2 regions of the Streptomyces afghaniensis genome follow, and region 2 is predicted to be linked to the other one. Evidence: riboswitches for the same ligand, from Rfam matches in the RefSeq annotation. Region 2 holds a riboswitch; the other holds the start of a gene.
The links. A riboswitch is a leader RNA that binds a small molecule or an ion and turns the genes downstream of it on or off. The one in region 2 is predicted to bind S-adenosylmethionine.
Positions count from the first base shown of each region.

Region 1: another riboswitch for S-adenosylmethionine. It lies ahead of thrC (threonine synthase); the one in region 2 lies ahead of ACH4G3_RS27970 (aminotransferase class V-fold PLP-dependent enzyme).

Region 1 covers NZ_JBIRGJ010000008.1:490,431-495,617, reverse strand. Annotated here, with positions in the region: gene otsB (trehalose-phosphatase) at 1-576, opposite strand, end outside; gene ACH4G3_RS31125 (alpha,alpha-trehalose-phosphate synthase (UDP-forming)) at 584-1,972, opposite strand; gene ACH4G3_RS31120 (glucosyl-3-phosphoglycerate synthase) at 2,046-2,990, opposite strand; SAM riboswitch class I at 3,146-3,301, shown strand; gene thrC (threonine synthase) at 3,320-4,606, shown strand; gene ACH4G3_RS31110 (ubiquitin-like small modifier protein 1) at 4,735-5,010, shown strand.
Region 2 covers NZ_JBIRGJ010000007.1:475,939-481,125, reverse strand. Annotated here, with positions in the region: gene qcrB (cytochrome bc1 complex cytochrome b subunit) at 1-1,473, shown strand, start outside; gene trpD (anthranilate phosphoribosyltransferase) at 1,609-2,673, shown strand; SAM riboswitch class IV at 2,740-2,856, shown strand; gene ACH4G3_RS27970 (aminotransferase class V-fold PLP-dependent enzyme) at 3,017-4,384, shown strand; gene ACH4G3_RS27965 (glycerate kinase family protein) at 4,339-5,187, opposite strand, start outside.

The DNA.
Region 1 (5,187 bases), on a different contig from region 2:
CATGCGGCCGGGCTCCACGATCAGGCCGTGGCGGCCGGCCAGGCCGGCGAGCGGTTCGCGCAGGAAGTCCAGCGTGGCCTGCGGGTCGGCGGCCCGGCGGGTGTGCACCGCCACGGACCGGCCCTTCTCCTCGACCCAGGTCCCCTGCGACGCGCCGAGCCGTTCGAGGAGCTCGGGCAGCTCGGCGCGGACCGCGGCGACGCCGGGATGCGGCTCGGGGGCGCTGACCTCGCCGGTGCGGGCGTCCCAGCGCTCGGCGCCGTAGTGGCCGAGGACCACGAGGTGCTCCAGGCCCGGCACGTCCGCGAAGCCGCCGTTGCGCACCGCGACCTCGGCCGGCCGGCCGGTGATCACCGCCACGGCGGCCACCTTCGGCGCGAGCGCGGCCAGCGCGGGCACGGCGTCCGGGTGGGCCCGGGCCTTCTCGGGGTCGGCGACGATCGGCGCGAGCGTCCCGTCGAAGTCGAGGCCGATCAGCGCCTGGCCGGGGCGTGCGAGGAGGGCGTCCAGACCCTCCTGGCCCGCCTTCGTCGTGGGAGGGGGCAGCGGCTGCGCCGCCGGTGTGGTGCCGCTCATCCGCCGCTCAGCCCCTCAACGCGTCGAGCTGGTCCAGGAACCACTGCGCCGGAGGCAGCGCGGTCGCCGCCGCGGCCAGCCGCTTGCTGCGCTCGGCGCGCTCCTCCGGGCGCATCGACAGCGCCTCGTGGAGGGCCGTCGCCGTCCCCGTCACGTCGTACGGGTTCACCACGATCGCGTCCTCGCCCAGCTCCTCGAACGCCCCGGCCTCCCGGGACAGCACCAGCGCGCAGCCCGCGTCGGAGACGACCGGGACCTCCTTGGCGACGAGGTTCATGCCGTCCCGGATGGGGTTGACGAGCGCCACGTCGGCCAGCCGGTACGCGGCCAGGGAGCGGGCGAAGTCGTCCTTGAGGTTGAGGAGGACCGGGGTCCACCCCGGCGTCCCGTACTCGGCGTTGATCTCCTCCGAGACCCGCCGCACCTCCGCCGTGTAGTCCCGGTAGACCGCGAGGTCCTGCCGCGAGGGATACGCGAAGGCCACGTGCACCACGCGCTCGCGCCACTCGGCGTGGGTCTGAAGCAGCCGGCGGTAGGCCAGCAGGCCGCGCACGATGTTCTTCGACAGCTCCGTGCGGTCGACCCGGACGATGGTGCGGCGGCCCTCGCCGATCTCCTCCCGGAGCGCGGCCATCCGCTCCTCGACGTCCTGCTCGTGCGACCGCTTGCGCAGGAAGTCCGCGTCGGCCCCCAGTCCGTGCACGCCGATCCGAGTGCCGCCGAGCCCGCCGGCGAACTGCTCGGCGCATGCGGTGAACGCGTCCGCCCAGCGCTGCGTGAGGAAGCCCAGCCGGTCCGCGCCCAGCATGCCGCGCAGCACCTGCCCGGCCACGTCGTCCGGCAGCATCCTGAAGTACTCGGGCGGCGCCCACGGCGTGTGCGAGAAGTGGCCGATCCTGAGGTCCGGCCGCAGCTCGCGGAGCATGCCCGGCACCAGCGTCAGGTGGTAGTCCTGCACCACCACCGCCGCGCCCTGCGCCGCCTCCTCGGCCAGCGCCTCGGCGAACGCCCGGTTGTAGGTCTCGTACGACGTCCACTGGCGCCGGAACGCGTCGTCGAAGACCGGCTCCAGCGGCGTCTGGTAGATCATGTGGTGCACGAACCACAGCACGGAGTTGGCGATGCCGTTGTACGCGTCCGCGTGCACGTCGGCCGGGATGTCCAGCATCCGCACGCCGTCCTCGCCGACGCCCCGCCGGACCGCCTCGCGGTCGCCGTCGGACAGCGCCGAGCACACCCACAGCGCGTCCGCGTCCGAGCCGATCGCGGACAGGCCCGAGACCAGCCCGCCGCCGCCGCGCTTGGCGTTCAGCGAACCGTCCTCGCCCACCGTGTACGAGACCGGACCGCGGTTGGAGGCGACCAGCACCTGTGCAGCACCGTACGTCGAAGCCATACGCCTCAACCTAGCCCGGCCCGGAAACGCTCAAACGTACGGCCCTGCCCCACCCGGCCGAAAACGACCCCGGTCAGGCCGCTCTCCGCGCCTGGTACTCGGCGATCTCCACCATCGGCGGACGCTCCTCGGTGTCCACGGAGTACGTCCGCGGCTCGAAGCCGTCGCCGCCCCGCTCGAACTGCGTCAGGGACGGCCGGATCAGATGCCCGCGGGCCAGCCGCAGCTGGGCCGTGCGGTAGATCGCGGCGGCCATCCGGCCCAGCGCCTGCCCGTCCTGGTGCCGGTGCTTGCGCACGCCGACATCCACCTGGGCGAGGGCGTCGAGGCCCACCAGGTGCAGCGCGTCGACCAGCATGCCAAGCTCGACGCCGTAGCCGACGGGGAACGGCAGCTGCTCCAGCAGCGAGCGGCGGGCCGCGTACTCGCCGCCGAGCGGCTGCACGAAGCCGGCCAGCTGCGGCCAGTGCATGTTGAGCAGCGGGCGGGCCATCAGCTCCGTGACCCGGCCGCCCTGCCCGGCGGCCCCGCCGAGCGGACGGTCGTACATGCCCTTCACCAGGGCGACGTCCGGGTCGGTGAGCAGCGGGCCCACGATCCCGGAGACGAACTCGGACGAGAAGTCCTTCAGGTCCGCGTCGATGAAGCAGACGATGTCCCCGCCGGTGACGAGCAGGGAGCGCCACAGCACCTCGCCCTTGCCGGGCACGGCGGGGATCCGCGGGATGATCTCGTCGCGGTGCACCACCGTCGCGCCCGCGGCGGCGGCCACCTCCGACGTGCGGTCGGTCGACCCCGAGTCGACGACGACGAGCTCGTCGACGAGCGGCACCTGCCGCATCAGGTCGTGACGGATGATCGCGGCGATGTCACCGACCGTCTCCTCCTCGTTGAGCGCGGGCAGCACCACACTCACCGTCTGGCCCGTGCGCTGCTTGGCGGCCAGGATCTGGTGGAGCGGACGATCGGTCGCTGACCAGGAACGGGTGCTCAGCCAGCGCTCGACTTCTTCCAGCACCGTGGCGGCTCCTCTGCGTACTCTCGGCGGGACGGACTGTGACCCATCTCGCGGTTCGGACGACTATCTCAACTGTCCTGGTCGTCGGTTACAGTCTTGAACAACGCGGATGACCATCGCATGTCCGGGGTCAACCGTTGTTTACAACCGAATACAGCTCATCCAGAGGGGCAGAGGGATACGGCCCGATGAAGCCCCGGCAACCCTCCAGCCGATACTCGTAGGTCACTGTCGACCGCTCAGCGAGGCTCCCGGCTCGGGAAGGTGCCAAATCCGTCTCACGGCGAGATGCGTCGTGAGGAAGATGAGGAGAAAGGGCCTCGCCTCACATGGCTGTGCAGACTGTTGCAAGCACCACTGACTCCACCGTAGACCTCGGCCCCGCCGCCGCCCTGAGCTGCCGCGAGTGCGGTCACCGCGTACCCCTCGGCCCGGTCTTCGCGTGCGAGGAGTGTTTCGGCCCGCTGGAGATCGCCTACGACTTCTCGGCCTACGACACCGAGGAACTCCGCAAGCGGATCGAAGCGGGACCCGCGAACATCTGGCGCTACGCCCCGCTGCTGCCGGTCCCGGCCGACGTGGCGACCAAGCCGAACATCAACCCGGGCTGGACCCAGCTCGTCAAGGCCGACAACCTCGCGCGCGAGCTGGGCGTCGAGGCGGGCAAGCTCTTCATCAAGGACGACTCCGGCAACCCGACGCACTCCTTCAAGGACCGGGTCGTCGCCCAGGCCCTGGAGGCCGCCCGCGCCTTCGGCTTCACCACGCTGTCCTGCTCCTCCACCGGCAACCTCGCCGGCGCCGTGGGTGCCGCGGCGGCCCGCGCCGGCTTCCGCTCCTGCGTGTTCATCCCGCACGACCTGGAGCAGGGCAAGGTCGTCATGGCCGCGGTCTACGGCGGCGAGCTCGTCGGCATCCAGGGCAACTACGACGACGTGAACCGCTTCTGCTCCGAGCTGATCGGCGACCCGGCCGGCGAGGGCTGGGGCTTCGTCAACGTCAACCTCCGGCCGTACTACGCGGAGGGCTCCAAGACTCTCGCGTACGAGATCTGCGAGCAGCTCGGCTGGCAGCTGCCGGACCAGATCGTGGTGCCGATCGCCTCCGGCTCACAGCTCACGAAGATCGACAAGGGCCTGCAGGAGCTGATCAAGCTCGGGCTGGTCGAGGACAAGCCCTACAAGATCTTCGGCGCGCAGGCCGAGGGCTGCTCACCGGTGTCGACGGCCTTCAAGGCCGGGCACGACGTCGTACGTCCCCAGAAGCCGGACACGATCGCCAAGTCGCTGGCGATCGGCAACCCGGCGGACGGGCCGTACGTGCTCGACATCGCGCGGCGGACGGGCGGTGTGGTGGAGGACGTCAACGACGAGCAGGTCGTCGACGCGATCAAGATCCTCGCCCGGACCGAGGGCATCTTCGCGGAGACCGCCGGTGGGGTGACCGTGGGCGTGGCGAAGAAGCTGATCGAGGACGGGGTGCTCGACCCGTCGAAGACGACCGTGGTGCTGAACACGGGGGATGGTCTGAAGACGCTGGATGCGGTGGCCGGGACCGGGCTCACTGCGACCATTCGTCCCAACCTTGATTCGTTCCGTGAGGCTGGGCTCGTCTGATCGTTGTCCGCTGCGGGCCGGTGGGGGTTGGTCGCGCCACGCGGCGGAGCCGCACGTCGACACAGCCCCGCGCCCCTGAGGGCGCGCCCCAGCCGTAGCTGCAAAACAAAACCGGAGGTCACATCCCGATGAGCGTCACCGTTCGCATCCCCACCATCCTGCGTACCTACACCGGCGGCCAGGCCGAGGTCGCCGCCGAGGGGGCGACCCTCGGCGAGGTCATCGCCGATCTGGAGAAGAACCACACCGGGATCGCCGCCCGGGTGCTGGACGACCAGGGCAAGCTGCGCCGGTTCGTCAACGTGTACGTCAACGACGACGACGTGCGGTTCGAGCAGGGGCTGGAGACGGCGACGCCGGACGGTGCCGGGGTGTCGATCATTCCCGCCGTCGCGGGTGGCTGAACCGGTCGACCGGCTTGATTATTACCTTCGGTAACGGCTGTCACTGAGAGTTCATCGAATTGCCCCCTCCGTGAGAGAAGCGGAGGGGGCAATTCTGTGTGATTGAGCGCGGTACAGTTGGGGAACGCAGCGCCGATCTCCTGATCGGGAGCCCTTAATTCCTGCCGCGCGCCCGAC
Region 2 (5,187 bases):
CTCTACAGCTTCATCATCATCATCCTGACGGGTGTGTACCTGACGCTGTTCTTCCACCCGTCGATGAACGAGGTGGAGTACCACGGCAGCTACGTCCCGCTCCAGGGGCAGCTGATGTCGGAGGCGTTCGCCTCGACGCTGGACATCAGCTTCGACGTGCGCGGCGGTCTGCTCATCCGGCAGATCCACCACTGGGCGGCGATCATCTTCCTCGCCGGCATGTTCGTGCACATGATGCGCGTCTTCTTCACCGGCGCGTTCCGCAAGCCGCGCGAGATCAACTGGCTGTTCGGCTTCCTGCTGTTCGTCCTGGGCATGTTCACCGGTTTCACCGGCTACTCGCTCCCGGACGACCTGCTCTCCGGCACCGGTGTCCGCTTCACGCAGGGCGCGATCCTGTCCGTGCCGATCGTCGGCACGTACATCTCGATGTTCCTGTTCGGCGGGGAGTTCCCGGGGACCGACTTCGTGGCCCGGTTCTACTCGATCCACATCCTGCTGCTGCCGGGCATCATGCTCGGTCTCGTGGTCGGCCACCTGATCCTGGTCTTCTACCACAAGCACACGCAGTTCGCGGGTCCCGGCCGGACCAACAAGAACGTCGTCGGCATGCCGCTGCTGCCGGTCTACATGGCCAAGGCCGGAGGCTTCTTCTTCCTGGTCTTCGGTGTCATCGCGGCCCTCGCCGGCATCGCGACCGTCAACCCCATCTGGGTGCTGGGCCCCTACCGGCCCGACCAGGTGTCGACGGGCGCGCAGCCCGACTGGTACATGGGCTTCGCCGAGGGTCTGGTCCGTGCGATGCCCGGCTGGGAGATCAACTTCTGGGGTCACACGCTCGTCCTGGGCGTGTTCATCCCGCTGGTCCTCTTCGGCCTGTTCCTCGGGATCATCGCCCTCTACCCGTTCATCGAGTCGTGGGTCACCGGGGACAAGCGCGAGCACCACATCCTGGACCGGCCGCGCAACGCCCCGACGCGCACCGCCTTCGGTGTCGCGTGGGTCACCGGCTACATGATCATGCTGATCGGCGGTGGCAACGACATCGTCGCCACCCACTTCCACCTGTCGATCAACGCGGTCACCTGGTTCGTCCGGATCGGGTTCTTCGCCGGGCCGGTCCTCGCGTTCATCGTCACCAAGCGCATCTGCCTCGGCCTCCAGCGCCGGGACAAGGAGAAGGTGCTGCACGGCCGCGAGTCGGGCATCATCAAGCGCCTGCCGCACGGTGAGTTCATCGAGGTGCACGAGCCGCTCAGCCAGGAGCAGATGTACACGCTCACGGCGCACGAGCAGTACGAGCCGGTCGAGATCGGCCTGACGGTCGACGAGAACGGTGTCGAGCGCAAGGTGAAGGGCTCCGAGAAGCTGCGCGCCAAGCTCAGCGAGTCCTACTACGGCGAGGGAGCCCAGATCCCGAAGCCGACCGCCGAGGAGTACCGGGAGATCACGAGCGGCCACGGCCACCACTGATCACTGCTTCGCCACGCCACAGAGGGCCCCGTCCGATGTTCGGACGGGGCCCTTCGCGGTGCCCCGGGCTGGATAGGGTGGACCTCGTTGAGACTCTCGTCCCGTAGTGCGGGACGCCTGACCCTGGAGCGGCTTATGAGCGCTGTGACCCCCGCTGGAGGCGACACCGCGGCGGGCCGCTCCTGGCCCCTGCTGCTGAACGGTCTGCTGGACCGCCGGGACCTGACCGCCGACGACACCGCGTGGGCGATGGACCTGATCATGCGCGGCGAGGCGACGGACGCCCAGATCGCCGGACTCGTGGTGGCGTTGCGGGCCAAGGGCGAGACTGTCGAGGAGATCGCCGGATTCGTCCGGGCGATGTACGAGCACGCGAACGTGATCGAGGTGCCGGGCCCGGCCGTCGACATCGTCGGCACGGGCGGCGACGGGGCCAAGACCGTCAACATCTCCACGATGTCGGCGATCGTCATCGCCGGCACCGGTGCCAAGGTCGTCAAGCACGGCAACCGCGCGGCGTCGTCGGCGTCCGGGGCGTCGGACGTGCTGGAGAAGCTCGGCGTCAACCTGGAGCTGCCGACGCACCGGGTGGCCCGGGTCGCCGAGGAGGCCGGGATCACCTTCTGCTTCGCGGCGAAGTTCCACCCGGCGATGCGCCACGCGGGCGCCGCGCGCGGCCAGTTGGGCATCCGGACGATCTTCAACGTCCTCGGCCCGCTGACCAACCCCGCGAAGGTGCGTGCCCAGGCGGTCGGAGTCGCGGACCCGCGCATGGCAGCGATCGTCGCGGGCGTCTTCGCCGAGCGCGGTCACTCGTCCCTGGTCTTCCGCGGGGACGACGGCCTCGACGAACTGACCACCACCGCCACGTCCAGAGTGTGGGTCGTGCGCGACGGCAAGGTGACCGAGGAGGCCTTCGACCCGCGCGACGTGGGCCTCGAACTCGTCCCCGTGGAGGCCCTGCGCGGCGCGGACGCCTCCTACAACGCGGAGGTCGCCCGCCGGCTGCTGGACGGCGAGACGGGCCCGGTGCGCGACGCGGTCCTGCTGAACTCGGCGGCGGCGCTGGTGGCCCTCGATCCCGGCCCGGGGACGCTGGCCGAGCAGATCCGCGCCGGCATGGCGAAGGCGGCCGAATCGATCGACTCCGGGGCCGCCAAGCGGACCCTGGAGCGGTGGGTGGCGGCGAGCAACGCGTAGCGCGGGTGTCCCGCGATCCGGACTCGGGTTGCGGGACTCCGATCTTTTCGCGTACGTTCCTGACCAGGTCATGAGTGACAGTCATGAGGCCCCGGCCGACTGTCCGGCAACCCTCCGTCCGTGGCGGGGTGCCCCGGGTGAAGACCAGGCCGCAGGCAGCGAGGTCTGTGGCAAGCGCGGACCCCTCGCGAAACCAGGGGTCCTGGTCGTCGAGGAGTCTTCCGTGAATCAGCGAATGCGTTAGGGCCGCAGAGCCCCGCCTCCGCACCCTTCCTCTTCTTCGCCCCGCTTGCAGCCGTACGGCTCGCGGGCGCATTCCACCTGCCTTCACGGGAGTTCCGCCATGTCCGTTTCCACCCTTGCCTCCGCCCCGTCCGTCTGTGCCCCGCTGCCCGTGCTGGGCCGGGACGTCACCGTTCCGCTCGTGACCGGGGGCGAGGTCACCTACGCCGCGCTCGACTACGCCGCCAGCGCCCCGGCGCTCCAGCGGGTCTGGGACGATGTCGCCGCCTACGCGCCGTACTACGGCAGTGTCCACCGCGGTGCCGGGTACCTGTCCCAGCTGTCGACCGACCTGTTCGAGAACGCCCGCCGGACCGTCGCGGAGTTCCTCGACTGCCGGGACGGTGACCAGGTCGTCTTCACCCGGTCCACCACCGACTCCCTGAACCTCCTCGCCGCCGCGCTCCCCGCCGGCTGCCAGGTCTTCGTCTTCGAGACCGAGCACCACGCCTCCCTGTTGCCCTGGCGTGACGCCCGCGTCACGTACCTCGACGCCCCGCGCAGCCCCCGCGAGGCCGTCGAGACCCTGGAGCGCGCCCTCGCCGGCCGCGACCCCCACGGCCCGGCCCTGGTGTGCGTCACCGGCGCGTCGAACGTCACCGGCGAGCTGTGGCCCGTGCGGGAACTCGCGGCGGCCGCGCACGCGCACGGCGCCCGGATCGTGCTCGACGCCGCCCAGCTGGCCCCGCACCACCCCGTGTCCGTCGACGACCTCGACGTCGACTGGGTCGCCTTCTCCGGGCACAAGCTGTACGCGCCCTTCGGTACCGGCGTGCTGGCCGGGCGGGCCGACTGGCTGCGCGAGGCCGAGCCGTACCTCGCGGGCGGCGGCGCCAGCCGCAAGGTCACCCGGCGCACGGACGGGGGAGTGGACGTGGAGTGGCACGACAGCGCCGCCCGTCACGAGGCCGGATCGCCCAACGTCATCGGCGCCTACGCCGTCGCCTCCGCCTGCAAGGCGCTGACGGAGGCCGGCTTCGACACGCTCGTCGCCCGCGAGCAGTACCTGGTCGCCAAGGTGCGGGACGGGCTCGCCGACGTGCCCGAGGTGCGGTTCCTGTCCCTGTTCGGGGACGACGCCCCGCGCGTCGGTGTGCTCTCCTTCGTCGTCGAGGGCTGGAACAGCTCGCACTTCGCCGCCGCGCTCTCCGCCGAGTACGGCATCGGCGTGCGGGACGGGCTGTTCTGCGCCCACCCGCTGGTGCGCACGCTGCTCGGCAGCGACCCGCAGACGCAGGGCGAGTGCGGTTCCCCGGAGGCCGCTCCCGGCGAGAAGTCCCTCAACGCCATCCGGGTCAGCTTCGGTGCGGGCACGCCGGACGAGCACGTGGAGCGGTTCGTGCGGGCCGTGAAGGAGCTCGTGACGGACGGGGCGCGGTGGAACTACCGCACGGAGGACGGGCGTTGCGTGCCGGACACCTCCGCCTGAACGTCGGACACCAGGGGTAGCCGGGTGCCGAGGACGATCATCCGCAGGGCGCGTTCCGTGGCGGCGGTGAGCAGTTCGCCCGCCCGGAGCAGCGCCTCGGCCAGCTCCATCGGGGCGGGCAGGATGCCGTGGCAGGCGTCCACGCCCGGCACCTCGTGCGCGCCCTCGCCGAGCGTGCCCGCCAGGGCCAGGACCGGGCGGCCGTAGAGCTTGGCCCGGCGGGCCACCTCGGCGGGGACCTTGCCGCGCGGCGTCTGGTGGTCCAGGGCCCCCTCGGCGGTGACGACCAGGTCCGCGCGGGCCAGCCGGGCGTCCAGGTCGAGGTGGTCCAGCAGCACGTCGAAGCGGGGCAGGAGCCGGGCGCCGAGGGCGGCGAGGCCGGCACCCAGCCCGCCGGAGGCTCCGGTTCCGGGACCGTACCGGAGGTTGGTGTCCGGGACGGCGACATCGCGGGTGAGGACGAAGGCCCAGTTCTCCAGTCCGGCCGACAGCTGCTCGACCTGCTCGGGCGTCGCGCCCTTCTGCGGTCCGAAGACCCGGGCCACGCCCCGTTCGCCGCACAGCACGTTGTACGGGTTGCAGGCGACGAGCAGCTCCACGTCCGCCAGACGGGTGTCCAGGCCCCTCGGGTCGACGCGGTGCAGCCGCGTCAGCTCCCGGCCCCCGGCCAGGAGTTCCTCGCCCCGCTCGTCCAGCAGCCGGGCGCCGAGCGCCTGGAGCGCGCCCGCGCCGCCGTCGGAGGTGCCCGAGTCGCCGCAGCCGACGAGGATCCGCCTCACTCCCCGGTCGAGCGCGGAGCGGAT